Regions from separate parts of the Streptomyces sp. NPDC050564 genome, predicted to be linked through region 4. Evidence: riboswitches for the same ligand, from Rfam matches in the RefSeq annotation. Region 4 holds a riboswitch; each other region holds the start of a gene.
What was found. Region 4 has a riboswitch for cyclic di-AMP ahead of ACIBK0_RS34560 (NlpC/P60 family protein). Riboswitches for the same ligand answer to the same signal wherever they lie in the genome.
Positions count from the first base shown of each region.

Region 1 (6,973 bases), on a different contig from region 4:
GTTGTGGGCCGTGGTGAAGACGCCGGTCGGCACGCGGTGGGAGACCGTGATGCCGAGGTCGCGGAGCTGGTCGGCCTTGTCGGGGTTGTTGGAGAGCAGGTCCAGGGAGTCGATGCCGAGGGCCTGGAGCATCTGGGCGGCGGCCGTGTAGTCGCGGTCGTCCTCGGGCAGGCCCAGCGCGGCGTTGGCGGCGTAGGTGTCCAGGCCCTGGTCCTGGAGGGCGTACGCGTCGAGCTTGTTGTAGAGGCCGATGCCGCGGCCCTCCTGGCGCAGGTACAGCAGTACCCCGCCCCGCTCCGCGATCTGTTCCACCGCCTCGCGCAGCTGCGGGCCGCAGTCGCAGCGGGCCGAGCCGAAGACGTCACCGGTCAGGCACTCGGAGTGCAGTCGCACCAGCGGGTCGGCCCCGGGCGCGCCGAGGACGACGGCCAGGTGCTCCTTGTCGTCGGCGAGGCCGTGGAAGGTGACCAGCTCCGCGTCGACCGAGTAGCCGTCGCCGAAGCGCAGGGGGACCGTGACGCGGGTGCGCACGGTGGCGGTGGGGTAATCGCGCATGTTGTCTCTCCGGTCCGGTCCAGCGGGTTCGTGGACGGTGCTTCAGATTTGAAGCATGTTCCTGGAGGCAGACAGTACATGTGCTTTAAAGTTCAAGCAACGGACTTTACCCGCCCATCGCGTCCCTCACGATGGGGAGGAACGCCGCCGCCACGGCAGATCTTCCCCACCGACCCCGGAATTTTCGCCTTGGATCGCCCGCGCGATGCTCCCGCAGATCTCCTCCAACTGCCCCACCTGCTCGGGGGTCAGATGGTCGAAGACCGCCGACCGCACCGTCTCCACATGCCCCGGCGCCGCCCGTTCCAGGAGGGCCATGCCATCGTCCGTGAGGACCGCGACATGGCCTCGCTTGTCGGTGGGGCAGCCCTCGCGCCGTACCGCGCCGTCGCTCTCCAGTCGCGTCACCGCGTAGGTCAGCCGGCTGCGGGTGATCTTCAATATCTCGGCGAGCTCGGTCATCCGCAGCCGCCGGTCCGGCGCCTCGGACAGCATGGCCAGGACGGAGTAGTAGAGGTGGGGCATGCCCGCTTCCGCCTGGAGCCGGCGGTCGATCGCGTCCTCCAGGAGCGAGGAGGCGGAGACGTACGAGCGCCAGGCGCGCTGTTCGGCGGGGGAGAGCCAGCGGGTCGTCATGTCGCCAGTCTAGGTATTGTTTAAAAGTTGAACCACAGGCCTTGAGTCAACCGTACGAGTCATCCTGAGTCCGTGAACCGTACGAGCCATCGTGAGTCCGTGAACCGTACGGGCCACCGCGAGCCGGAGGGTGCGCCCCCATGCCCCACCCCTACGTCCTGTTGTCCGCCGCCGTCTCCCTCGACGGCTTCCTGGACGACACAGGCCCCGAGCGGCTGCTGCTCTCGGGCCCGGCCGACTTCGACCGGGTCGACGAGGTGCGGGCGTCCAGCGACGCGATCCTGGTCGGCGCGGGCACGATCCGCTCGGACAATCCCCGGCTCCTGGTCAACTCGGCCAGGCGCCGCGCGGCCCGGGTGGCCGCCGGCCGCCCCGAGTACCCGCTGAAGGTGACCGTCAGCGGGTCCGGCGACCTCGACCCGGCGGCCCAGTTCTGGCACACGGGTGGCGAGAAGATCGTCTACACGACGGACAAGGGCGCCGCGAGGGCGACCGACGCCCTGCGCGGACTCGACGACGGGCTCGGCGTCGACATCGTGTCGACCGGTCCCGAGCTCGATTGGCGTGTGCTCCTGGAACACCTTCATGACGTACGAGGTGTGCGGCGCCTCATGGTCGAAGGGGGCGGACGGGTCCACACCCAGCTGATGCGCGAGGAGCTCGCGGACGAACTGCAGCTCGCCGTCGCGCCGCTCTTCGTCGGGGAGCCGGACGCACCGCGGCTGTTCGGTCCCGGGGCGTATCCCCCCGGGCGGATGCGGCTGATGGAGACGCGGGCCGTCGGGGACGTCGTCCTCATCCGGTACGTCCCCACGGCGCCCGGCGTCGGGCGGCTCGCCGCCGCCGCGGACCGGCACTGGCTGACGCTCGCCTGCGAGCTTGCCGCGTTGTGCCCGCCCTCGGAGACCGCGTTCAGCGTGGGCGCGGTGGTGGTGGCCGCCGATGGGACCGAGCTGGCGCGCGGGTACTCCCGTGAGGGCGGCGACTCCGTGGTGCATGCCGAGGAGGCGGCGCTCGCCAAGATCGACCCCGCCGATCCGCGCCTCGGCTCGGCCACGGTCTACAGCAGTCTGGAGCCCTGCGCCCGGCGAGCCTCCCGGCCCGCCCCGTGTGCCCGGCTGATTCTCGACGCGGGGGTACGGCGGGTGGTCACCGCCTGGCGGGAGCCCGACACGTTCGTCGCCGGGGCCGACGGGAACGGACTCCTCGTGGCCGAGGGCGCCGACGTGGTCGTACTCCCGGAGTACGAGGAGCGGGCCAAGGAGCCCAACCGGCACCTTTTGTGAATCCTGCCGACACCTGCCGCTGGGGCCCGCACGGGGGCGCGTTTAAACGTGTGTGCTTCGGGTCCTACGGATGGCGTACACTGGTTTCAACGACGCGGGGTGGAGCAGCTCGGTAGCTCGCTGGGCTCATAACCCAGAGGTCGCAGGTTCAAATCCTGTCCCCGCTACTGAAGGCCAAGGGCCGGAACTCGGATTCACGAGTTCCGGCCCTTGGTGTGTGCCGGTCACCACGGCTCCGCACATCCCCCTCCTCTCCGCATCCCCCGGTCGGTCCACACGGGTCGCCCGCTGCCCCCGCTCCGGGAAACCTGGATGAGTGGGGCAGCAAACAGGCGAGCAGCGGGCCCAGGGCCCGTACGACCGGTCCGGTGGACGGCTGTCCGGCGACCCCATGCCCACCCCCGGCCTCGGGAGCACCCCGCGGCCCGGCCGCGGGGAACCCGGCCGGCACAGGATCTCGAAGGCGCGCGCCTTCGTCCGGGCGCTTCCCGCGCTGCTCATCGTCGTCGGGGCCTTCTACGACTACTTCATGCCGTCCGACTTCACCGCGGCCCCCCTCTTCACGGCCGCGCCGCTGGTGGCCGCGCCCCTCTACTCACTGCGCGGCACGGTGCTCACCGGCCTCGCGGCCATCACCGCGGTGTTCGCGATCCACATCAGGCTCGGCATCGTCCTGGACGTCGACTCCGTCACCGAAGTGGTGACGGTGGCGACGGCCGGCGTCCTGGCCGTCGTCATCAACATTCTCGTCCGCCGCAGCGACGCACGGCTCGCCACGGTCCGGGAGATCGCCGAGTCCGCCCAGCGCGCCGTGCTGCCGGAACCCGACGAGCGGATCGGCGGCCTCGAGATCGCGGCGCGCTACGAGGCCGCGCAGGCGGACGCGTTCATCGGCGGCGACCTGTACGCGGTGCAGGACTCCCCGCACGGCGTACGGCTGGTCGTGGGCGACGTGCGCGGCAAGGGCATGGGCGCGGTGGGCGCCGTCGCCGTCGTCATCGGGGCGTTCCGGGAGGCGGCCGAGCAGGAGGCGACGCTGGAGGCGGTCGCGCAGCGCCTGGAACGGGCGCTGGCGCGCGAGGGCACCCGGCGCGAGGGCCTCGACGCCTTCGAGGGGTTCACCACGGCCGTACTCGCGGAGATCCCGCACGGCGAGGACGTCGTACGGTTCGTCAACCGCGGCCATCCGCCGCCGCTGCTGCTGCATGCGGACGGCACGCTCGTCACACTCGACGCCGAGGATCCCGCGCTGCCGCTCGGCATGGGCGAGTTGGGCACCTGGCCCGACCGGGCGATGCAGGCCAAGTTCCCGCAGGGCGCGACGCTGCTCCTCCATACCGATGGCCTGTCCGAAGCCCGCGACCGGCGCGGGGGCTTCTACGATCCCGCCGCGCGCCTCGCGGGACGCGTCTTCCCCGGGCCGGACGCCCTGCTGGCCGCCCTCGCCGAGGAGGTCCGCCGGCACACGGGGGACGGCACGACGGACGACATGGCGTTGCTGGCCGTGCGGCGTTCTTGGGAGTCGCCTCCGCGGCTTCCCGACGAGTCGTCCGTACGGCGTTCTTGATCGTTGTCACGAGGGGTGATCGGACGGTGTCCCTCCGCATAACAACTGACGCACCGTCAACTGAATCGATGTTTATGGAGCGTGGTCAACTCGCCCGATTTAGGCCGGTGGTGACCCCAAAGTCCTGGCCAAAAGCGTTAACGATCAGTCCGAACAGCTTGGAATCCGGTACCCGGGTCTATTAACGTTCGATAACGCAGCGCGGTCGTCCCAGCCGTCACAAGAGGCGGCTCCGTGCGCACGCGCCGAATTCCGCAAGGGAACCGGGGAACCACCAACTTGGGGTGAATCGAGCGTCTTTCACGGTGGAGAAACCGTGGTGGACGCGCGTAGGAGACCTTCCTGCTCCGAACCCGTCAGCTAACCCGGTAGGCGAGAAGGAAGGAAAGGAGCACGCCCACGTGGCGTCCAACCGGCCTGCCCAGCAAACCTCGTTCGCGCCCGACGACACACAGCCCTTCGGCTACGCGTACGGCAACGACGAGGGTCCCTGGGAGGAGTGGAATCCCACTGAGGATTCCGTCCGTCCCGTCCGCGGCCGGCACCGCGTCAGCAAGCAGCGCGGCGGAGGACTCGCCCGCAGCTCCACGGTTCTCGGCGTAGGCGTCATCGCCGCCGTCGGCGCGGGCGGCATGGCCACCGCGGCGCCCGGCAAGTCGCCGGTGTCGATCTCGCTGCCCGACCTGTCGTCGGTCACCGAGTCCGCCAAGGCTCTGATATCCGACGGCGGCTCCAGCACGCCGAAGGGCTCCACCACCCCGCTCACCAGCGCCGGTCTGACCGGCGCCGACTCCGCGCAGGGCACCACCGACGCGGGCGAGGCACTGCGCGCCCGCATCATGCAGCAGGCCGAGTCGCAGCAGGACCAGGTCGACAGTGCGGCCAAGGACGCCGCCGAGACCGCCGCCGCGAAGCAGGCCGTCGCGCTCGCCGCCAAGCAGCAGGACGACGCCGAGGCCAAGGCCGCCGCCGCGAAGAAGCAGGCGGACGAGGCGGCCAAGAAGGCTGCCGAGGCCAAGCGTCTCGCCGAGCTCGCCAAGAGCTACTCGCTGCCCACCTCCTCGTACACGCTGACCGGCCGCTTCGGCGACGCCGGCTCCATGTGGTCCTCCGGTTACCACACCGGTCTCGACTTCGCCGCGCCCACCGGCACGCTGATCAAGGCGATCCACAGCGGCACCGTCACGGAGGCGGGCTGGGCCGGCGCCTACGGCTACCGCACGGTCCTCACCCTCGACGACGGTACGGAGCTGTGGTTCTGCCACCAGTCGTCGATCAGCGTCAACGTGGGCCAGAAGGTCGCCACGGGTGACGTGATCGGGCGCGTGGGCGCGACGGGCAACGTCACCGGGCCGCACCTGCACCTGGAGGTCCACCCCGACGGCGGCGACGCGATCGACCCGATGGCGTGGCTGCTCGGCAAGGGCCTCACCCCCTGACACGTACGTTCTCCTGATCCCCGGTGGTCCTGACGACAACCCCCCGACGTCAGGGCTGCCGGTCAGGCGTGTGCGCAGTCGTGCGGGGCGTGCGGGTAATCGGGCGGGTAATCGCGTGTGGAATACACCCATCCGGTACGGGTGTTGAAGTTGAGCATGACTTCTCTGCGCAAGCTTGGTTCCTCCGACCTCGAGGTCTTCCCGCTCTCCCTCGGCGGCAACGTGTTCGGCTGGACCGCCGACGAGGCCCAGTCCTTCGCCGTGCTCGACGCGTACGCGGCCGCCGGCGGCAACTTCCTCGACACGGCCGACTCGTACTCGGCGTGGATCGAGGGCAACAAGGGCGGCGAGTCCGAGACCATCATCGGCAAGTGGCTCAAGGCGCGCGGCAACCGTTCGGATGTCGTGGTCGCCACCAAAGTCAGCCAGCACCCCGAGTATCCGGGGCTGTCCGGCGCCAACATCAAGGCCGCGGCCGACGCGTCCCTGCGCCGCCTGGGCACCGACTGCATCGACCTCTACTACACGCACTTCGACAAGCCCGAGGTGCCGGTCGAGGAGATCATCGGCGCGCTCGACGAGCTGGTGAAGGCGGGCAAGGTGCGTCACATCGCCGCGTCCAACATCTCGCCCGAGCGGCTCCGGGAGTCCCTGGAGTTCTCCGACCGCGAGGGGCTCGCGCGGTACGTCGCCCTCCAGCCGCACTACAACCTCGTCTCGCGCGATACGTACGAGGGCGCGCTGCGCGACATCGCGTCCCGCTCCGGTCTGGCGGCCGTCCCGTACTTCGCCCTCGCCTCCGGATTCCTCACCGGCAAGTACCGGCCGGGAGCGACGGTGGACTCGGCGCGGGCGCAGGGCGCGGCCAAGCACCTCGAGACGGAGCGCGGGCTTCGCGTGCTCGCCGCCCTCGACGAGGTCGCCCAGGCCCATGACGCCGAGGTCGCCACGGTCGCCCTCGCATGGCTGGCCGCCCAGCCGACGGTCGCGGCGCCGATTGCTTCGGCGCGGACGCCCGAGCAGCTGCCGGCGCTGCTCGGGGTGGCGGACCTGGTCCTGACGGACGGGGAGCTGAGCAAGCTGACGGAGGCGTCGGCGTAAGCGGTTGTTTCTACGCCCCCTCCGCCCCTGCCCATTCCCGTACCAGCCTTTCGGCTGCGGGGAACTGCACGATCTTTTGAGCGGGGGTCTGGGGGCGGCAGCCCCCAGGGACGGGACGGGCAGGGGCGGGACGGGCAGGGGCGGAGGGGGCGAAAGAACTACGTGCGGTACGGGTTGTACGCGGGATATGGGGTGGCCGCGGCTCCGTAGGGGCTGTACGTGTACGCGTAGCCGTGCGCGGGCCATGGTGGGGGTACCGGGACCACCGGGGCCGTGGCCCGGGCCGCGTAGGACAGGGCCGGGCGGGCCACCTCCCGGCGGCGCCACAGCTCGTCGAGCAACTCCCGCTCCCGCACGACGAAGTCGGCACCCGCGCGCCCCCGGCGCCC
Region 1 covers NZ_JBITGS010000014.1:26,011-32,983, reverse strand. The annotation lists gene ribA (GTP cyclohydrolase II) at 1-555, opposite strand, end outside; gene ACIBK0_RS22610 (MarR family winged helix-turn-helix transcriptional regulator) at 682-1,191, opposite strand; gene ACIBK0_RS22605 (dihydrofolate reductase family protein) at 1,332-2,477, shown strand; tRNA gene ACIBK0_RS22600 (tRNA-Met) at 2,571-2,644, shown strand; gene ACIBK0_RS22595 (PP2C family protein-serine/threonine phosphatase) at 2,869-4,044, shown strand; cyclic di-AMP (ydaO/yuaA leader) riboswitch at 4,278-4,434, shown strand; gene ACIBK0_RS22590 (M23 family metallopeptidase) at 4,446-5,483, shown strand; gene ACIBK0_RS22585 (aldo/keto reductase) at 5,640-6,584, shown strand; gene ACIBK0_RS22580 (PrsW family intramembrane metalloprotease) at 6,743-6,973, opposite strand, start outside.
Region 1: another riboswitch for cyclic di-AMP. It lies ahead of ACIBK0_RS22590 (M23 family metallopeptidase); the one in region 4 lies ahead of ACIBK0_RS34560 (NlpC/P60 family protein).

Region 2 (6,973 bases), on a different contig from region 4:
CGCCCATCTGCGGGCGCGCGGTGTCCCGGTGCGTGTCTTCGGCGAGCCCATGGTGAGCTGGCGCGATCACATGCCCGAGGGGATGCTCCTCAAGTCGACCCCGGTCGCCTCCAGCATCGACGCCCCGCAGCGCGGGCACACGCTCGTCGACTACTGCGACGCGGCGGGGATACGGCGGCTGGTCACGGACGAGGACATCATCCCGGTCGAGACGTTCATCGCGTACGGGGAGTGGTTCCAGCAGAAGCTGGTGCCCGAGCTGGAGCGGGTGCGGGTCGTCTCGGTCGACCGCAAGGACGGCCGTAATGGCTCCGGCGGCTTCGAACTCAAGCTGGATTCAGGGGAGTTGTTCACGGCGCGGGCGGTCGTGGTGGCCACCGGTCTGTCCGGACTCGCCCATCTTCCCGCCGAGCTCGCGGCAGCGGCGGCCGACGGACCCACCCCCACGGGCCCTGTCTCCCACAGCTCCCAGAACCATGACCTGACCCGGTTCTCGGGCAAGGAGCTCATCGTCGTCGGCGCCGGCCAGTCCGCGCTGGAGACGGCCGCGCTCGCGGCGGAGGCGGGAGCGCAGGTACGGGTGGTGTCCCGCGGCAAGGGCGCCGTCGACTTCGGCGCACCCCCGTGGCAGCAGCCCAGGCTGCGTCCCGAGTCGCCCTTCGGTCGCGCCTGGTCCCTGTGGGCGCTGAGCTACTACCCACAGCCCTACCGCTATCTGCCCGCGCAGGCCCGGCACTACCTGGTCCGCCGTGTGCTCGGTCCGCTCGGCGCCTGGTGGCTGCGCGACCGCTTCGAGGGCAAGGTCGATGTCCGTGAGGTGTCCAGGATCGTCCGCGCCGACGCCCGCGGTGGCCACCCCGTCCTCTCCGTCCAGACCCACGGCGGCCGGACCGAGGAGCTGCCGGCCGACCACGTCATTGCCGCGACCGGCTATCGCGTCGACATCGCCGCGATGGACTTCCTCGGACACGAGCTCCGTACCGCGCTCGCGGTCAGCCGGGGGACGCCGAAACTCGGCGCGGGGTATCGGTCGTCCGTGCCCGGGTTGTACTTCACGGGGTTGCCGGCGGCGGCCTCGTACGGGCCGGTGATGCGGTTCGTGTGCGGGACGGAGCTCGCTTCACCGCGGCTGGCCAAGCACTTGGTGGCTGCGCACGGGTGAGTCGGGGGCAGGGGGCGCCCTTGCCCATGGGTGCGCCCCCTGACCGTCGCATCACATCGGTGCGGCTCGGGGCTCTCGTCCCGCCCGCGGCTCGCGGCAGGCCAACTCCGCATCCAGGAACGGTCGTTGGACGTAGACACGGTGGCCTGCGTCGGTGTGGACGGGAGTGGAACACCCGCGGTCAGTACGGCAGATAAGGCCCGTACCACCCATACCGTCCGTGCGGTGAACGGCGTTGCTGACGGGATACCGGACGTCGTCCGGTTCGCGCCGGGCCGATGAGACGTTCGATCCGTATTCTTCGGATCATGGCCGCTCCGACTGCATATTCACTCATCGCCACTGACCTGGACGGAACGCTGCTGCGCGGCGACGACACACTCTCCGACCGGTCGCGCGCCGCGTTGGCGAGAGCCACGGCCGAGGGTGCCCAGCATCTGGTGGTGACGGGACGGCCGGCGCCGAGAGTCCGACCGCTCCTGGACGAACTCGGCGGCCAGGGACTGGCGGTGTGCGGACAGGGGGCGCAGTTGTACGACGCCGGGGCGCACCGTCTGCTCTGGTCGGTGACCCTGGACAGGGAACTGGCGGAAACCGCGCTCGGCAAGATCGAGGCGGAGGTCGGGCTGCTCTACGCGGCGGTGGACCAGGACGGTGTGGACGGCCTGACGCTCATCGAGCCGGGGTATGTCATGCCGCATCCGACGCTGCCGGCCGTGCGGGTGCCGCGCCGCGACGACCTCTGGTCGGAGCCCATCAGCAAGGTTTTGCTCCGTCACCCTTCGCTGTCCGACGACGAGTTGGCGTCGGCGGCGCGGGGAGCGGTCGGTTCGCTGGCGACGGTCACCATGTCGGGGCCGGGTACCGTCGAACTCCAGCCATGCGGCGTGACCAAGGCGACGGGGCTCGCCCTCGCCGCCGCCCACCTCGGTCTCAGCCCCGCCACCACCCTCGCCTTCGGCGACATGCCCAACGACATCCCCATGTTCGACTGGGCCGCCCATGGCGTCGCCATGGCCAACGCCCACCCGGAGCTGAAGGCGGTGGCCGACGAGGTGACCCTGTCGAACGAGGAGGATGGGATCGCGGTGGTGCTGGAGCGGCTCTTCGGGGCCCAGGGGAGGGCCCGCGAGAGCGTGTCTCAGTAGGCGCCGTTGACGTTGTCGATCGAGCCGTACTTCGCCGCCGCGTAGTTGCACGCGGCCGTGATGTTCGCGACCGGGTCGTAGGGGTCCATCGAGGTGCCGGGGACGTGGTACGCCTTGAAGGTCGGGTCGATGACCTGGAGGAGACCCTTGGACGGGATGCCGGCGGCGGCGTTGGAGTCCCAGTTGTTGATGGCTCGGGGGTTGCCGGAGGACTCGCGCATGACGTTGCGGTGGATGCCGTTGTAGGTGCCCGGAATGTGCGCCTTGCCCATGATGTCCAGCGACTGCTTGATCCAGCCGTCCAGATTGTTGGCGTATGTCTTCGTGGAGGCGGGGGCGGCCGGCGTCGCGGACGTGGTGCTCGCCTTGGGCGCCGAGCCCAGCTTCACGGTCTTCGTGCCCACCGTCAGCGTCAGGCCCGGGGGGAGGACCGCCGGGTTCGCACCGATCACCGCGCGGTTGGCGTCGTACAGCTTCTGCCAGCCGCCGCTCTGCGGGAACTTCTGCGCGATCTTGGACAGGGTGTCGCCCGCGACCACCTTGTAGGTGACGAGCTGGACGTCGTTGATCGTGACCGCGGCAGCCTTCGTGACCTGCGGCGCCTGCGTCGGCTGGGCGGCGTGCGCGCTGGTCGCGCACACGAGGGGGAGGGCGAGCGCGGCTCCGCTCGCGCCGGCGGCGATCATGCCGCGGGTGAACGGGCTGCTGGTCTTGCGGCGGCAGTGCTTGCCTGGTGCGGGCATGACGACATTCCTCTCCGGCGCCTGCGAGGTGAGCTGTCGGGTTCGGGCGGGAGGTGCCCGGCCGCGCGCTGGGCGCGGCTTCACCCCTAGCCGTTCCGAAGTACGGACCGGCGGCTTACCTGGGTCCCCCGCTCCTGCCGTGCGTGGGTGGGTGGGTTTCCGAGCGGCGGCAGGATTCGGCGATCCGCTCGGATCGGGGCGAACGTATGCGAGAGCACATGTCGGGAACAAGACCCGAATTCATGGCTCAGTCCGCTTTAACCTCGGAAAAGGGAGGGATGAATTGCCCGATTATGGCGGAATGTGATCCTCAACTTGCCTTTCGCGAAGGGGGAATCGAGGTCATGGGGTGCGACGCCGGGGCAACTCGGACGTGACCCAATTCACGCGACCAAGGCCCATCAAAGCGGCAATGCTTTTAATTCGGACATTACGCATCGAGTGTCCAGGCCGGGGAATGCCGGGGAGGAGCCGGGCGCACTTCCCACACGGAGAGGCCCGTGTCGCGGTCGTCGTCGGGGAGGCGGCCCGCGTTGGGCTTGAAGTAGAGGCCGTAGCCCCAGTATTCGGGGAGTTCGTGGCACATCAGGTCGGGGTACGGCCCGAACTCCCGTCCCTGGTATGCCCAGTTGATCCTCGCGACGGCTTCCGCCCGTGAGATCCCGAAGCGCGTGACCATCTCGTGGGCCATCTCGCGGAAGTAGGCGAGCATGCCCTCGTCGAGGTCCATCAGGAATTCCTCGGTCCGCGTCTGCGCCATGGGCTCAGGGTTCCCTACGGCACCCCGGCCTTCTAGATCCTGTCGTCGAACTCCCGTCGTCCGCCCGGAGGGCGGGCGCCGCGGGGCAGGCGGGAGTTCGACGACAGGACCTAGCCCGCCGTTCGGGGGATCCGCTTCTCCCAGGTGCGGTGGAAGACCACCTCGTCGCCGTCCTTGCAGATGACCTCGTTGGAGGTGGTGAAGTCCTCGGTGTCGCAGGTGATTTCGGAGGTCGTCGAGATACGCGCGTCCCAGGGCAGGTCCGGGCGGTGCAGTCGGATCGACCACGTCGAGCGGGCGCGAGCGGAGAGGGGGTGGAAGTCGTTGATGGTGTATGTCTCCAGCGCGTTCTCGGTGAATTCGAGGCCGTCGGGGTAGACGCGGGTGCCGCCGTAGCGTGGGTCGACCTCCAGGCGCCAGGCGCTGGCGGCCACGTCGCGGACCACCAGGCGTTCCGGGCGGGGTTCGTCCAGCGTCGTCGGGACGATGACCCCGAGCGGTTCGGACTGCTCCGGTTCCTCGAACGTGATGGAGGGCGTCGACTCCCGTGTCCTTACCGGGAGTTCCAGCAGGCTGCCCGTCGGGTCCAGGGTGAAACCGGCCTCCGAGCCCGGCTGCGGCCAGATCCAGGGCCAGTACGCGGAGGAGACGGCGAGGCGGATGCGGTGGCCCGGCGGGAACGCGTAGCCGATGCCGTTCAGGTCGAAAACCACCTCTTCCGTAGCACCCGGTTTCCAGGGAACCGCCTGGTCACGGCCGTGACGCTTTGACAGGTTCAGTACACCCCGGGTGACGAGTGTCGAGGCTCCGTGGGGGGCCACATCACACAGGCGGGCGATCACCTGACCCCGGGGAACCGAGGACGTCAGCCGCAGCCGGACTCTCGGACGGCCCAGAACCCAGGTCTCTTCCGGTACTTCGAATTCGAAGCAGGCGGATCTCGCGTCCTCCTCCCGTTGGTCCGGGGGCAGGTCCGCGTCGTTCCCGAGAGGGAAGAAGCGGCCCGCGTCCGCCCCCGTGTGCTGGGGAGAGCGGATCACCACCGGGTCGCCCTGGAGGGCGTACGAAACGGGGGTGACGGAGGGGGAGGGCCAGGCCGGGTCGCCCACCCAGCGGCCGGGGAGCTCCGGGTACACCGTCGCCGGGAGGTGCGCGTCCATCACGTACGAGCGGAGGACGGGGGTGGACAGGGCGCCCGTGTCCTTGTCCCGGAGCCAGTGGTCCCACCAGCGCAGGGTCTCCTGGAGGAAACCGATCGCCGGGCCCGGCGGCAGGCCGCGGTCGGGGTACTGGTGCGACCAGGGACCGATCAGGCCGCGTACGCGATCCCGCGGAAGGTGTTCCACCAGCCGCAGCACCGTGTCGCGGTACGGGTCGTGCCAGCCGCCGACCGCGAGGACCGCCGCCCGGATCGCGCCATAGTCCTCGCGGACGCTGCCGTGCCGCCAGTACGCGTCCCGGGACTGGTGGGACAGCCAGGTGTGGATGAGCGGGTCCACCGCCTGCAGGCGCTTCACCCACATGTCGCGCCACATCACCTGGCCCACGTGCACCGGGTCGGGCGGGCGGGAGGCGAAGGCGAGCATGGTGGCCGCCCAGGCGTGCATGTCGACGGCGAGGACGGAACCTCCCATGTAGTGCACGTCGTTGTCATAGCGATCGTCCGTCGAGCAGACCGTGACGATCGCCTTGAGCGGCTCGGGCGCGAGGGCCGCGATCCGGAGGGAGTTGAAGCCGCCCCAGGAGATACCGAACATGCCGACCTTGCCGGTGCACCAGGGCTGGGACGCGAGCCAGTTGACGACCTCCACCCCGTCGGCCAGCTCCACCTCCGAGTACTCGTCCGTCGGCAACCCCTCCGAGTTGCCGTGGCCGCGGACGTCCACCCGGACGGAGGCGTAGCCGTGGCCCGCGTACCAGGGATGGCGTTGCCAGTCGCGGGGCGCGGTCCAGTCCGTGAGGCGGCACGGGAGGTATTCGAGGAGGACGGGCACGGGCTCGTCCGTCAGTGGGCGCCAGACGCGGGCGTAGAGGCGGGTGCCGTCCGGAAGCGGGATCCAGAGGTCCTCGTGAGTGGTCTCGTACGGGAAGGACGTACGGATGTGCATGAGTGTCACCCCAGTGGCTTCAGTGGACCGGGTGCATCGTGCGGCGCAGCCAGGGGGCGAGGGCCGTCACGGCCGGGCCCGGGGCGTCGGCGATCGTGCCGTTGAGGCCGGAGCGCGCTGTCGGCCGTCCGGCGGCGGCGCGGAGCACCGCGCCAGCGGCGGCCGCCGGCAGCCCCAGGACGATCGGGCGGACCGCGCGGCGCATCGCGCCGGGCCCGACGGCGGGCTCCGCCGCGTGTCCGCGTCCGGCCGGGTGACGGCGGCCCGCCACGTACTGGAGGAGACCGAACATCATTCCGATGGCCGCCGCCGAGAATCCCCCGTCGCCGTCGGTGAGCCGGCCGCCGGCGACCGAGGCCAGGTGGGCGAGCGTTCCGTACGCCGCCGACACGGGCGCCGTCGTGCCCGCGGCCACGCCCATACCGCCGTGGGCGACGGTTGGCGCAGAGGCAGAGAATCAGGATCGGGATCGCCTGCATGCCGAGGAACGAGAAGCGCTCCGGGACCTTCGGGCCGGAGAGGGCCGGCAGGCCCCTGGGCCCGCCGAGGAAGGCCTGGTCGTCACCCGGCGGCTCCCGGCTGCCGGGGGCGGTCTCGACGGCGCTTCGGGACACGGTGGGGTCCCTCCGGATGGGGCGTGGCATGTCCGGTCGTATCAGCTGATCAAGAACATACCGCCCGTAATCCGATATCGCCCGGGCGAGCGGGGTACCTGCTGCTGGAGCGAAGTCGGGCGGGGGGACGGTGGGCGCTCGTGGTGATCGAAACGTGACCGGATACGCTGACTTGAGTGATGGCAGCGACACATCGACAAACCGTGTCATCGACCGAATGATCGACCGAGTTCGCCATGTGATCGTCAGCAGACAGGAGAACCTCTCGTGACCGTCGTCGGGCCGTTCGGGCTGAGCGTGCGGGACCAGGCTCTCGAAGCCGATGTCCAGGCCGGATTGGCGGCTGTGGAGGAGGGCTTGCTCGAAGTCACCAAGAGCGAGGTCCCCTTCATTACGGAGGCCGCGCAGCATCTCCTCCGGGCCGGTGGCAAGCGGTTC
Region 2 covers NZ_JBITGS010000015.1:215,755-222,727, forward strand. The annotation lists gene ACIBK0_RS24760 (FAD-dependent oxidoreductase) at 1-1,162, shown strand, start outside; gene ACIBK0_RS24765 (HAD family hydrolase) at 1,471-2,310, shown strand; gene ACIBK0_RS24770 (transglycosylase SLT domain-containing protein) at 2,304-3,053, opposite strand; cyclic di-AMP (ydaO/yuaA leader) riboswitch at 3,057-3,213, opposite strand; gene ACIBK0_RS24775 (hypothetical protein) at 3,484-3,813, opposite strand; gene ACIBK0_RS24780 (CocE/NonD family hydrolase) at 3,924-5,921, opposite strand; partial or broken gene ACIBK0_RS24785 (hypothetical protein) at 6,049-6,535, opposite strand; gene ACIBK0_RS24790 (polyprenyl synthetase family protein) at 6,803-6,973, shown strand, end outside.
Region 2: another riboswitch for cyclic di-AMP. It lies ahead of ACIBK0_RS24770 (transglycosylase SLT domain-containing protein); the one in region 4 lies ahead of ACIBK0_RS34560 (NlpC/P60 family protein).

Region 3 (6,973 bases), on a different contig from region 4:
GGCAAGGTATTTGCCTACAAGGCAAGACTGCGGCTCAATGGAGGGCATGAACCCTGCCGAGGGTACGAGCCCTTCCCAGCCGGGGGCGGCCGACGAGCTTCCCGCCGTCGCACCCCAACTGCGTGAGCTGCGCCGCCGTGCCTCTCTGACCCTGGAGGCCGCGTCCCGCGCCGCCGGGCTATCGCCGGCCCACCTCTCCCGCCTGGAGACCGGGCAGCGCCAGCCCTCGCTGCCGATGCTGCTCGCGCTCGCCCGTATCTACGGTACGACCGTCTCGGAACTGCTCGGCGAGACGGTCGCCGAGCGTGACGCGATCGTGCGCGCCGCCGACATGGAGCCGACCGGGGCCGGCGGCTGGACCTACTGGCAGGCCGGTGCCCCGGGGCGGGGCATGCAGGCCCTGCGCGTGCACGTCCCGTACGGCTCGCAGGGCGACATCGTGCGTGTCCACCCCGGCGAGGAGTGGCTGTACGTCCTCCAGGGGCGGCTGCGGCTGCGCCTCGGTGACTCCGCGCATGTGCTCGCACCGGGCGACAGCGCGCACTTCGACTCGCTCACCCCGCACCGCATCGCCGCCGCGGATCGCGGCGGAGCCGAGCTCCTCTTCGTACACACCCTGCTGCAGAGCCCCACCGCCGCGCTGTGCCTCGGCCCGGCGACGGGGCACCCGACCTCGGGAGAGACGTCATGACCGAACCCACGGAACCCGGCACGCGACGGTCCATGGAGGAGCGCTTCCCGCGCGCCCTGTGGATACGGCTGATCATTTACATCGCCGTAGGCCATGTCTTCGCGGCCTTCATCTACCTGCTGTTCACGCTGGGCGCGCAGAGCCACTAGGTCGCTTCGGGGCTCAGTCCAGCAGGCGCTCGCGCAGGCGCTCCCGCAGTTCGGGGGTGATGCGCAGCGCCTGCTCCAGGTAGGGATCGGCGCCGCCCCAGGTCTGCTCGATCGTCTCGAAGGCCGCCGTCAGGTATTCGGCGCGTGCGTCGAACAGCGGGCTGAGCAGCTCCATGACCTCCGGGGAGTACGCGGCGGCCGAGCTGCTGCTGCGGTGCACCTTGTAGCGGCGGTGCGTGGCGTTCGACTCCAGGTAGTCGGCCACGATCGCGTCGCGCTCGACGCCCAGGGCGAGGAGGGTCACGGCTATCGACAGGCCCGCGCGGTCCTTGCCCGCCGCGCAGTGCATCAGCGCGGGCACGCTGTCCTCGGCCAGCGCGTGCAGCACCTGGGAGTGCTCGGCCGTGCGCTGCGCGATGATCGTGCGGTACGAGTTGATCATGCGGTTGGCGGCCTTGCCGTCCCCGAGGATCGAGCGGAGCTGGTCGATCTCGCCGTCGCGGACCATCTTCCAGAACTCAGCGCCGTCGGCCGGGTCGGTCAGCGGAAGATTCACGTTCCGCACGCCCGGCAGCTCGACGTCCGGGCCCTCCAGCTTCTGGTCCGAGGCATTGCGGAAGTCAAAGATCGTGTGGAGGCCCAGGGAGGAGAGGAACGCGGCGTCCTCTTCGGTGGCGTGCGCCAGGTGGCCGCTGCGGAACAGCTGTCCCTGCTTCACGCGCCGGCCGTCCACGGTGGGCAGGCCGCCCACGTCCCGGAAGTTGCGCACGCCTGCCAGCTCGGGCTCGGTCGACGGGACCTGCTGCGTCACTGGGGCTCCTCCCCTTCGGCCGTCGGCGCTGCTCGGCTTGGCTCGGCGGCGCTTGGCGCTTGTGTGCGGGTTGCGCTCTCGACCATACGACATGGGTTCCTGGGGCAATGAGTTGTCCACAGACGTTGCCTTCGAGACACCGGCCCATGATGATGTTGGCGTCTGATCGCACCTGTTCGAATCTGTGGGGGACTGATGATCGAAGTCGGCGTGGACGTTCGTACCTGGCTTCTTTCGGGGCCGACGAGCAGCTACGCACTGCGGCTCACCGAACGCGACGAATTGCTGCACCTGCACTGGGGCCCGCGGATCGCACTCGCCGACGCCGAGGCGCTCGCCGCGCTGCCCGCGCCTCAGTACTGGCCCTTCGAGTCCCCGCTCGACGGGCGCGAGGAGTACCCGGTCGAGGGCGGCCCGCGCTTCGTACGGCCCGCCCTTTCCCTGCGCACGGACGAGCGCCGCGGTACGGAGTGGCGCTTCGAGGCACACGAGACGGAGGGCGACGAGCTGCGCCTGCGTTTCTCGGACTCCGGGCTCGCCATCACGCTGCACTACCGGATGCGCGGCGACGTCGTCGAGCGCTGGGTGACGCTCGCCAACGAGGGCCCCGCTTTGGAGCTGCTGCGCGCGGACTCCGCGACCTGGACGCTGCCGGAGCGCGACGGCTGGCGGCTGTCCCAGCTGCACGGGCGATGGGCGGCCGAGTCCCGGCTCGTACGCGCACCCCTCACCTACGGTGAGAAGGTCATCGGCAGTCGGCGCGGACACACCGGGCACCAGCATCTGCCCTGGGTCGCGCTCGACAGCGGGGCGACCGAGGAGGGCGGCGAGGTGTACGGGTGCGCGCTCGGTTGGTCGGGCTCGTGGCGGATCTGCGTGGCCCAACTTCCCGACGCGCGCGTGCAGATCTCCGGCGGCGCGGGGTATGACGACTCCGGACTGCTGCGCCTGGAGCCGGGGGAGTCGTTCACGACCCCCGTCTTCGCCGGACTGTGGAGCGACGGCGGCTTCGGCGGAGCGAGCCGCGCCTGGCACGCCTACCAGCGCGCGTACGTCATCCCTGACGCGGACGAGGACCGGCCGGTGCTCTTCAATTCCTGGGAGGCCACCACCTTCGACATCTCCGAGGAGCAGCAGGGGGTGCTCGCGCGCCGGGCCGCGGCGATGGGTGTCGAGCTGTTCGTGGTCGACGACGGCTGGTTCGGGGCGCGCACCAGCGACCGGGCCGGGCTCGGTGACTGGACCCCCAATCCGGACCGCTTCCCGGCAGGGCTCAAGCCGCTCGGTGACTATGTGCACGCGCTGGGCATGCGGTTCGGGATCTGGGTCGAGCCGGAAATGGTCAATCCGAACAGCGAGCTCTATCGTGCGCACCCCGACTGGGTGCAGTTCCAACCGGGGCGAATCAGGACGGAATACCGCAATCAGCTCGTACTGAACCTCGCTCGCCCGGACGTTCAGGAGTACCTCTGGGAGCAGCTCGACGGCCTGCTCTCCAGCGCTCCGATCGACTACGTGAAGTGGGATTTCAACCGCTGCTTCACGGACGCGGGTTGGCCCGGCGAGCGCTACCCGCAGAAGCTGTGGGTCGAGCACGTGGAGGCCCTGTATGCCCTGCTCGACCGGCTGCGTGCCGCGCACCCCGGGGTCGCCTTCGAGTCCTGCTCGGGTGGTGGCGGCCGTATTGACCTCGGCATCATGGCGCGTACGGACCAGGTGTGGACCTCCGACAACACCGACCCGCTCGACCGGCTCGCCATTCAGCACGGATTCAGTCAGATCCACCCGGCCCGGATCATGGCCGCCTGGGTCACGGACAGCCCGAACACGCAGCTCAACGGCAGGGTCAGCTCGCTGCGCTTTCGCTTCGTGAGCGCCATGGCCGGGGTGCTCGGCGTCGGTGGCGACCTGAGCGAGTGGAGTGAGCAGGAGCTGGCCGAGGCGCGGGGGTGGGTGGATCTCTACAAGGAGATCCGGCCCGTCGTGCAGCGCGGCGACCTCTACCGGTTGCGGCCCCCGGAGGGTGGGCTGAGTGCGGTGCAGTACGTCCACGGCGATGAGACCGTCGTCCTCGCCTGGCTTCAGGCCCAGCGTCACGGCGAGCCGGTCGCCCCGCTCCGGCTGCGCGGACTCGACCCGACAGAAGCGTATGAATGCCGCGAAACGGGCAAAGTGCACCGGGGTGCGGTGCTCCTGCATCACGGGTTGCGGACAGGGCTGCGAGGGGACCTTGATGCGACGGTTATTCGAATGCGTCGCATGTGAGCGATCTGTCCGAATTGACGCCTTCATCCCAAGTAGCCCTGGAATAAAGCATCGTGGGTAGAGGTGCGTGAGGAGCGTCATATTCGTGACGATGTGTTGCGACCGCCCTTTCTCAATCCGCCCCCATTCCCGGGCGGGTTGAGAGGTCGGAAAGATCGACGATCCACGGAGGGTGACCGGAATTCCGTGATGGATCAAGAAGGGCGTGTGCACAGAAAAGCCACATGGTTGTGAATGCGTTCTCATCTCGCTTACGTTCAGCCTCAATCCGGACGGACGCCCAATCCTGCCGCCGCCCGGAATCCGCACACTCACCCGCATACGGCAGGAGCGGGGGACCCACAGGTTCCGTGCCTGTTCCGGTCTCCGGAACGGCTAGGGGTATAGCCGTGCAATTGCACGGCCGGGCATCTCCAGCCCGCACCCGACAGCTCACCTCGCAGGCGCCGGAGAGGAATTCGTCATGCCCGCGAAGGGTAAGCACCGCCGTCCCAAGTCTCAGCGTTTCACCCGCTCGATCGCCGTGGCCGGAACCGGCGGCGCCGCGCTCGCGCTGCCTCTGATGGGGGTCACCGGCGCCCATGCCGCAACCCCGACGGCCTCCGTCGCGCAGAGCGTCGAGAAGCCCGCGGAGAAGACCGCCGCCGCTCCCGCCGCGGCGAAGAAGGCGGCCGGAATCAAGACGTACGCGGTGAAGGCCGGCGACTCCCTCGTCAAGATCGCCGACAAGCAGCACGTCAGCGGTGGCTGGAAGAAGCTCTACTCCGACAACCGCTCGGTCGTCGGCAGCGACCCGTCGCTGATCCACCCGGGGCTGAAACTGACGATCGGCAAGAAGGCCGCCTCCGGCAGCGCCACCCGGTCGTCGGCCAAGCCGGCGCCTTCGGCCGCGAAGGCCACCAAGGCCGACGTGACCACCAACGCCGCGTCCACCAGCAGCAATTCCGGCTATACCCTGCCCGTCGTGGGCGCGACCGTCGGCACCGGCTACAAGGTGGCCGGCAGCATGTGGTCCAGCGGCTACCACACCGGCGTGGACTTCGTGGTCCCGACCGGCACCACGATCAAGGCGATCGCCGCGGGCACCGTCGTTTCGGCCGGCTGGGGCGGCGCCTACGGCAACCAGGTCGTCCTCCAGCACGCCGACGGCCGGTACTCCCAGTACGCCCACATGTCCTCGCTCTCCGTCTCGGCGGGCCAGACCGTGACCGAGGGCCAGCAGATCGGCCTCTCCGGCGCGACCGGCAACGTCACGGGACCGCACCTGCACTTCGAGATCCGCACCACGCCGAACTACGGCTCGGACGTGGACCCCGTCGGGTACCTGCGCTCGCACGGTGTCGCCGTCGGCTGACGCGTCTCCCTCGCCTCCAAGGGCCGGACCCCACGATCCCCGGGGTTCGGCCCTTGGTGTTTCCTGTGGGATTCATGATCGGCACATTGCGGCCGTATGGCAGGCGTGCGCGAGGTATCGACAGACGTGCGCCAGTGCCCCCACAGTGATCTCTGCAAGCGCTTTCTGCCGCTCCGGAGGTCCCTGCTTCGCCTGGTGGCCGTCCGGCTCGTCGCTCTCCTCGACCGCAAGGGTGCACTGACGCGTGAGACCTCGAAGACTTGGAGTGATCACCGCCGCCGACATCGTCCCGTCCCACCCCGGCTGCGAATACTGGACCTCCACGGCCGACGTCACCCGGCCCGGCGCGGGCCTCTTCAACGTCCAGGACGGCAAGGTCTCCACGACCACGCCCAGCGTCAACTTCCGCATCTGGTGGGACGGTGACAAGGGGTCGGAACTCCTCGACTGCACGCCCGTCGACAAGTGGGACCCGAAGACCGAGACCAGCACGAGGCTCTTCGCCCCCTCGGGCGTCGTCTCGGGCGCCCGCAACGCGACCCCCTTCTACGGTGACGTCCTCGGCGACTGGCGTGAGGAGGTCCTCGCCGAGACGAGCGACCACACCGCGCTGCGCCTCTGCGCCACCACCGAACCGGCGAACACCCGCCTCTACACGCTCGCCCAGAACCCCGAGTACCGCCTCGGCCGGACCGTACGCGGCTATCTCCAGTCGACGTACACGGAGTACTACCTGGGTGCCGAGACCCGACGGGTGCCGAAACCCGCGATCACCTCGACCTCTCGTACGGAAGGTGCCTCATGACGACCCGCAGAGCCTTTGGAGCCCTGGCCGCCGGTACCGCCCTGTCCGCGCTGCTCCCGGCCACCGCCGCGAGCGCCTCGCCGCGCCACCGGCGCGGACTGATCGCCGCCGACGACTTCCGGCACGGGCTCGGCCGGTGGGCCACCGAACTGCAGGACGGCGGCACGGTCACCGCCTCGCGGGGTCTCCTCGAGATGGACGTACCGAGCGGCGCGACGGTCTGGTTCAAGGAGAAGCTCGAAGGGCCGTACGTCATCGAATACACGGCCACCCCCGTCTTCGAAGGCGGGGTCAACGACCGGGTCTCCGACCTGAACAACTTCTGGAACGCCGTCGACGTACGCTCCCCGGACGACCTCTTCGCCACGCCCCGGGGCGGCGCCCTCGCCGAGTACGACTACCTCAAGACCTACTACGTGGGATACGGCGCCAACACCAACACCACCACACGGCTGCGCCGGTACGTCGGCGAGGCCGGCGTCCGTCCGCTGATCTACGACTACACGCAGCCGCTGCTCGTGGCGAACGAGCCGAACCATGTGCGGATCGTCTCCGACGGCTTCGTGGTGCGATGGTGGAACAACGGGCAGTTGGTCTTCGACTACACCGACCCGCAGCCCTACATAAGTGGGCACTTCGCGTTCCGCACCGTGTGGAGCCACTTCCGGATCGCCGACTTCCGTGTGTGGCGGCTCCCTCAACGCCCCTGAGCAGGGGCTTATTCCGGAATTGGACAATACTTTAGGCGTGGCTTATCTCACCATCCGTCAACCCTTGCCTACGGTCGCGTAGCTCACATCCGAAGGTGAATCATGGGCCGACGTGGCAGACGATTCGAAGAGTGACAACAGATCAGTGATCGGGTCGTACGTGGCGGTGGGGGACAGCTTCACCGAGG
Region 3 covers NZ_JBITGS010000008.1:254,956-261,928, reverse strand. The annotation lists gene ACIBK0_RS15540 (helix-turn-helix domain-containing protein) at 47-691, shown strand; gene ACIBK0_RS15535 (DUF6126 family protein) at 724-840, shown strand; gene ACIBK0_RS15530 (tyrosine-protein phosphatase) at 854-1,651, opposite strand; gene ACIBK0_RS15525 (alpha-galactosidase) at 1,847-3,916, shown strand; cyclic di-AMP (ydaO/yuaA leader) riboswitch at 4,200-4,375, shown strand; gene ACIBK0_RS15520 (peptidoglycan DD-metalloendopeptidase family protein) at 4,380-5,270, shown strand; gene ACIBK0_RS15515 (hypothetical protein) at 5,515-6,075, shown strand; gene ACIBK0_RS15510 (DUF6250 domain-containing protein) at 6,072-6,785, shown strand; gene ACIBK0_RS15505 (SGNH/GDSL hydrolase family protein) at 6,931-6,973, shown strand, end outside.
Region 3: another riboswitch for cyclic di-AMP. It lies ahead of ACIBK0_RS15520 (peptidoglycan DD-metalloendopeptidase family protein); the one in region 4 lies ahead of ACIBK0_RS34560 (NlpC/P60 family protein).

Region 4 (6,973 bases):
GGCCCTGCGGCTCGCCAAGGGCCTTCTCCGCGGCGTCCAGCCGGTGCCAGCCCTCCCACGTGGTGAAGCGGACGCCGCGCTCGCCGAGGAACGCGTCCACGGCCTCGGGAACGGGCGAAGCGGGTGTGTGCAGACGGCCGTTCGCGTGATCGTCCAGCAGACTGGCGACCGTCTCGTTGGCGTCACCCTTGGTGTGGCCGATCAGCCCCACGGGGCCGCGCCGGATCCAGCCGGTGACGTACGTCGACTGCAGGTGCTCGCCGTTCTCCTCGATCACCCGGCCGCCCTGGTCGGGGACGGTGCCGGACTCGACGTCCCAGGGCAGCTTGGGCAGTTCGTCGGACAGGTAGCCCACGGCACGGTAGACCGCGGTGACATCCCAGTCCTTGAACTCGCCGGTGCCCTTGACGTTGCCCGTGCCGTCGAGGGCGGTGCGCTCGGTGCGCAGACCGACGACCTCGCCGTCCTCCCCGAGGATCTCGGACGGCGACTCGAAGAGGTGCAGGAACAGCTTGTGCGGGCGGTCGCCGGCATCGCGGATGGCCCAGTTCTCCAGGGTCTTGGCGACCATGTCGGCCTGCTTGTTGCCCCGCCGGGTCGCGATCGAGCCGTCGTCGTAGTCGATGTCCTCGGGGTCGACGATGACCTCGATGTTCGGGGAGTGGTCCAGCTCCCGCAGCTCCATCGGGCTGAACTTCGCCTGCGCCGGGCCACGGCGGCCGAAGACATGGACCTCCAGGGCCTTGTTGGCCTTCAGGCCGTCGTAGACGTTCGGCGGGATCTCGGTCGACAGCAGTTCGTCCGCGGTCTTGGCCAGGATGCGCGCCACGTCGAGCGCGACGTTGCCGACGCCGAGGACGGCGACCTTCTCCGCCTCGAGCGGCCAGGTCCGGGGCACGTCCGGGTGCCCGTCGTACCAGGAGACGAAGTCCGCCGCGCCGTACGAGCCGTCGAGGTCGATGCCGGGTATGTCGAGCGCCCGGTCGGCCGTCGCACCCGTGGAGAAGATCACCGCGTCGTAGAAGGCGCGCAGGTCGTCCAGGTTGATGTCCCCCGGGTAGTCGACATTGCCGAAGAGGCGGATCTGCGGCTTGTCGAGCACCTGGTGCAGGGCCGTGACGATGCCCTTGATGCGGGGGTGGTCAGGAGCGACGCCGTAGCGGATCAGTCCGAACGGGGCCGGCATCCGCTCGAAGAGGTCGATCGACACGCCTGGCTCGGCAGCCGCCGCGGATTTCAGCAACGCGTCGGCGGCGTAGATCCCGGCGGGGCCGGCTCCGACAATGGCTACCCGCAGGGGGCGAGGCATGATCAGTTCCCTTCGAGCGGTGACAGACGTACTCGCCGGGAAGCCTAAGCTAAGGCAAACCTAAGTCAGTAGTCGGGCCGGGCCTATGACCTCATAAGGTCATCTTATGAGTCGCTTCGAAGGGGCCGACGTGTGGTCGCGCCGGGCAGGCGCCTCGCCGGCGGACGCCTTCGGGGCGGCGGCGCCGGTGGGTGCGGTCACCGCGCAGCCGCACGACAGGCCGGGTCATAGCGGTGGTTCATCCGCTCGCTGACGCGGGTCATCCCCTCGGTTCACCCCCGTCCTCGCAGGTGGGCCAGGTGCTGCGGGACAGAACGGCTGCGGCACGATCGGCTGCACCATGGCGGCTACCGGCCGGGCGCCCGTGACCTGCACGTCGGGGCCCACCATGGGCTCTACTGCGTGGGCTGCTGCTGGGGGCTCATGATCGTCCTCATCCCGCTGGGCACCATGAACATCGCGGCGATGGCCGCACTCGCGGTCGTCATCTTCATGGAGAAGCTGTGGCGGCTCGGACCGGCATTCAGCACCGCGGTGGGCGTGGCGTTCCTGATCCTGGCCGTTCTGACTCCGTTCCAGAGCTGGCCGCTGCCAGGACTGCAGCACTCCGGGCCGTCGATGCAGCCGATGACGTGACCGCGCATCTCATGCCGAGAGTCGCGGTCGCACGCCGAGCTGAACTGTCATGCGTCGTTGGCGCCCCGAGCCAGGCGACGAGCTCGGGGCAGGCGGACCATCGTGTACACACACAAGGCGGAGAATGCGAGCACGCCGGCAGGGTCACACCAACCGCTCGGGCCGGGGCGGCCAGTACGGCGAAGGTCACAAATACATATCGGACACTTCGCACTTCAACCTTCACACGAGGCACACAAATTGGCTAGGTTGACGGGCGGACCGCACGACTGCCTCCGGCGAACCCCGCCGGGTCGCGCGGCCTCCGCCGAGTCCGGTGCGCCCCCGTGGCAGCCGGGGCCGGGAACCCGACCGACTTTGGGGTGAATCGGCCCAACTGCCCAGCAGGGCAAGGGCCGTAGGGCATGCCTTCCGCGAACCGTCCGCCCGAACCCGACAGCCGACTCGGTAGGCGGAATACGGAAGGAGTGCGTCCCCCATGGCTCCCGACGCCACGCCGCCCGCAGCGGACGGACCGAGCCGCGAAGAGGTGCGGCAGCGGATCAGCAGCCTCTACGACCAGGCCGAGACCGCCACCGGAAACTACAACGCCACCCGTGCGATGTCCACGGGAACGCGCAGGAGCCTCAACCCTGCGCTCGACAGCCGGCGCAGGCCCAGCGATCCCGCCCTCGACGACGTCACCAGGCAATGGTTCGACGTGGCGCGCGCGCAGTTGGGGCCGACCGTCCCGGCGAGGCTGCCGGCCGACAGGATGCCGAAGCGCCCGGCCGAGGCACGGCCCACACGTCCGGTGGAACGTCCGGCGGACGGACTCGCCCGCCGTGGGCTGGAGTCGGCCGCCCGGCCCGTCCCGGAGTTGACCGCCGGGCCTGTCGCCGGAGTGACTGCGGGTCCGGTGGCGGAGTTGACCTCCGGCGCCGTCGCGGCGCTGCCGGCCGCGCCGCGGACACGGCAGGAAGTCGCCAAGGCCCTGCCGGCACCCGCCGCGGAACCGGGTCGGCCCTCGGCCTCGTTGAAGACTTCCAAGGAGCAGATCCAGCAGAAGCTCGCGGTGGCCCGCGAGTTGCTCTCCCTGCACACCCCGCAGCTGACAGCCGCCGTCCCCGCGATCGAATCCCGGCCGGCGGAAGACTCCTGGCGTGCCTACGAGCAACCGACTCCTCTCCGGCCCGAAGAGGAATGGCAGCCGCAGCAATCGGCCGCTCTCGGCACCACCACCTCCATCGCCGCGGTCGTGCCCATCGGCGCGGACAGCGCCTCGGACACCGGGTACGGCAGCAAAGCCGCGAAGGTACTCGCCTTCGCCCGTGGACAGATCGGCAGGCCATGTGTCTGGGGCGCGTCCGGACCGGGCTCGTACGACTGCTCGGGCCTCACCCAGGCCGCCTGGAGAACCGCAGGGGTCGCACTCCCGCGCACCGCGCGCGATCAGGCGACCGTCGGTACGGCCATCCCCCTCGCCGACATCCGGCCCGGCGACCTGATCTTCTTCTACGGCGACATCAGCCACGTCGGCCTCTACATCGGCGACAGCATGATGATCCACGCGCCGAGCCCGGGGGCATACGTGCGCGAGGAGTCGATCTTCTACGCCGGAGCCTCGGCGATCCACAGCGCGGCGCGGCCCGCGTGAGCACTGCGGCGTCGGTGCGCGGGGCCGCTCAGGGATCGTGAGGGGCACGGAACAGCCGGCTGACCAAGCTGAGGGTGAAGAGGGGTAGTTGGCAGGGTGAATAGTGCGCGACCATGGTGCGCATGACCGTGGCCGATCGCGCCATGACCCAACTGGAGTCATGGCCGAACCTGATAAGTGGCTCACCCCGATGCGCCGCAGGGCGCGCCTTCGGGACGTCGGGGCACGACATCGTCCACTTCCACTCCGACGACGCCGCGGACCTGCATCTCACGCATGCGGCCGTCCATCGGCTGCTCCCGCACCTGCAACACAGCACCGCTGTGCGGGTGCACCCCGGCTCTTCGTGGATCACCGTGCTGCTGGACTGCGACGCCGATGTGGCGCTCCTGCTCACGCTGATCAGCGTCGCTCTCAAGGAGCACGACAGGGCCGGAGGCGACCTACTTCCCGAGGGACCCTCAACGCTCTGCGACTGGCAGCCTCAGGCGGTTCTCTCGCCACGCGCGGGAGCCTCCGCGGCCGTCCGCCACCGTCGGGTTCCGGCCGCGTGGAAGGCAGTCGGCCGGTTCATCCCCCACGGCAGCTGACGCGACTAAGACCGACCGGCAAATGGATCACTTGAGGCGGCGGCTGATGGGTCGGCCATCCCAGCGGTAGCGGCTGCGTGCCTGCCAGATCAGCATGCGAAGTGTGACGAGGGTAGCGGCGAGGTAGAGGTAGAAGTCCACGACCCTGCCGTTTCTCTCGGTGCAGCGCCGAAGCTTGCCGTAGCCGTTCATCCACGAATGCGTGCGCTCGACGGGCCAGCGCCTGCTGGCCTGGATCGGGGCGGGCACACCCTTGCGGGCGATCTCGGCAGTGAACCCCAACTCGGCTATCAACGCACGGGACTTGATGCTGTCGTAGTCCCGGTCGAGGTTGACGTTCACGGTGTCCGGCAGCATGCCGACCTGCTCCTGCGCGGCGTCCAGGGTCAGTCCGAGCAGTGGCGAGTCATGCCTATTGGCCCCCTCGGAGACGATCCCCAGCGGGACGCCGCGGGCGTCGCAGGCGGCGGAGCGCTTCAGCCCCTGCTTGCCCCGGTCGACCGGCGAGCGGCCGGCCTTCTCCCCGCCGGACGGGGCCTTGGTGATGCAGCCGTCCACCGAGATCTCGCCAAGGTCGAGGCCGATCATCCGGTCGTAGGCGTCCAGGGCGAGAGCGTGCAGCGCTTTGGAAATCCCCTGCCGGGACCACTCTTTGAGGCGTCGGCGGATGGTGCGGTCCGAGCATCCGGGTGTGGAGATCCGCTCGTAGCCGGAACCATGGACCAGCGCGAGCACGACGTGCTCGAAGACGGTTCGGTCGGGGATCCGGCGGCGGTGACAGCCCAGCGGGTGGCCGACGACGAACTCCTCCCGGACGGGGAGGAGCGCGGCGAACTGGTCCCACAGGGGTTCGAGCAGGCAAGCTGGCAGCGCGGGCACGGCCGTCCTTCGTGATCACTGAGCGTAGAGATTACGAGCATGAGGTACGCGCAGGGCGGCGGGTCGACCGACCCTGAGCTCAGGGCAGGTTCACCACGGGAGGTTCCCGGATCGGTCGATGAACTGTCCCGTCGGCCCGTCCGGGCCGATCGTCGCGAGGGTCACGATGGACTCTGCGCCGTCGGCGACGCTGTGTCCGAGGCCGCCGGTGAAGTCGGTCGCGGTCTGCCCGGGGTCTGCGGCGTTGACCTTCACGTCCTTCAGTTCCTTGGCGTACTGCGTCGTGAGCATCGTGACCGCGGCCTTCGAGGCGCAGTAGAGGGGCAGGGCATACCGCGACTCGATCCGCGCCGGGTCCTGGGTCATGCTGAAGGAGCCCATCCCGCTGGACACGTTGACGATGACGGGGTTCCGCGACTTGCGCAGCAGCGGGAGGAAGGCGTGCGTGACGCGCACGATCCCGACGACGTTCACGTCGAGCACGGCGCTCACGTCGGCCGCGGTGTACTCCTCGACGGGGCCGACCTTGCCAAGGACGCCGGCGTTGTTGACCAGGACGTCGATCGTTCCCTCATGCGCGGCGACATCCGCGGCCGCGGCCTGGACCGAGGCGTCGTCGGTCACGTCGATCTGAACGAACCGGGCGCCGAGCGACTCGGCCGCGGCCCGACCGCGCTCACGGTGGCGGGCACCGAGGAGGACGGTGTGCCCCGCCTCGACGAGGCGACGAGCGGTTTCAAAACCGAGGGACTTGTTGGCCCCGGTGATGAATGTGGTGGTCATGCTGGCTCCTCCTGGTCCGAACAGCACGGTCGTGCGCTGTTCACGCACTCCATGCTGGGTCCCCGGGAGGGTTGGCGGGAGCTACGGGACTTCCTGGTACCGCGCGTACCACCCAGCAGCCTGGTCCACCGGACGAGGCGGAACGCGGGCCTTCATTTCTGAGGAGACATCCTCTGGACCCCAATGGCCGCAAGGAATTCGAGTTTGCTGCGGGCGTCGGTGCCTGGCTGAGGCGTGTACACCACGAGGCGGAGGTTCGTGTCCTGGGTGTTGAGGATGTCGGAGTTCATGGCGATGTCTCCGACATCCGGGTGCTGGACGAGTTTGTGCGCACTCTGGTGACCGCCCACCGCTCGGCGGCTCCACAACTCGCAGAACCGTGGGCTGAGGTTCAGCCTCGATACCAACGCCGCGAGGTCGGGATCGTCGGGGTACCGGCTCGTCGTCGCGCGCAGGTCGGCGACGAGGGACTCCTCGAACGCCGCCCGCTCGGCCGCCGTCTGCCGGACCCGGGGCAGCTCACCCAGGAACTGCCAGACCAGGACGTTGCGATCTCCCACACCGCGGACCGTGGGATCGCCGAACGTGGCCGCGAACAGCGGATTCCAGTGCAGCAACTGCCAGGTGGCGTCGTAGATCGCCAACGGGTTGCCGGCGAGCTGGTCCACGATCCGGTACAGGCTCCCTGGGATCATTCGCGGAACCCGGCTCGGATCCGCTGCGTGACCAGCCATGCGCAAAAGGTGAGCATGCTCGTCGTCGGACAGGTGCAGGGCGCGAGCCAGGGCCGAGCAGACCTGCGCCGAGGGTGTCGCCACCCGTCCCTGCTCCAGCCGGACCACGTACTCGACCGAGATGCCGGCCAGCGTCGCCAGCTCCGCGCGTCGCAGACCGGGGACCCGACGGGGTGACCCGTGTGCGAAGCCCACCGTCACGGGATCCAGCCGGTCCCGCCACGCCCGCAGCGCGGCACCGAGTTGATCCATGCACACCATCCTCCCGCACACCCCGCAACGCTGGGTGGTACGCGCTGTACCACGAAGCCCCGTAGCTCCCGCCGACGCTCCCCTGGGCTCAGTGTCGAGTCGTGAACGGCGCACAACGATGCTGTTCGGAGTCAGGAGGAGCAAGCATGACCAC
Region 4 covers NZ_JBITGS010000026.1:109,768-116,740, reverse strand. The annotation lists gene ACIBK0_RS34570 (FAD-dependent oxidoreductase) at 1-1,309, opposite strand, end outside; partial or broken gene ACIBK0_RS34565 (DUF2182 domain-containing protein) at 1,628-1,945, shown strand; cyclic di-AMP (ydaO/yuaA leader) riboswitch at 2,255-2,415, shown strand; gene ACIBK0_RS34560 (NlpC/P60 family protein) at 2,424-3,581, shown strand; gene ACIBK0_RS34555 (luciferase family protein) at 3,704-4,171, shown strand; gene ACIBK0_RS34550 (IS5 family transposase) at 4,199-5,050, opposite strand; gene ACIBK0_RS34545 (SDR family NAD(P)-dependent oxidoreductase) at 5,141-5,833, opposite strand; gene ACIBK0_RS34540 (helix-turn-helix transcriptional regulator) at 5,986-6,819, opposite strand; gene ACIBK0_RS34535 (putative quinol monooxygenase) at 6,966-6,973, shown strand, end outside.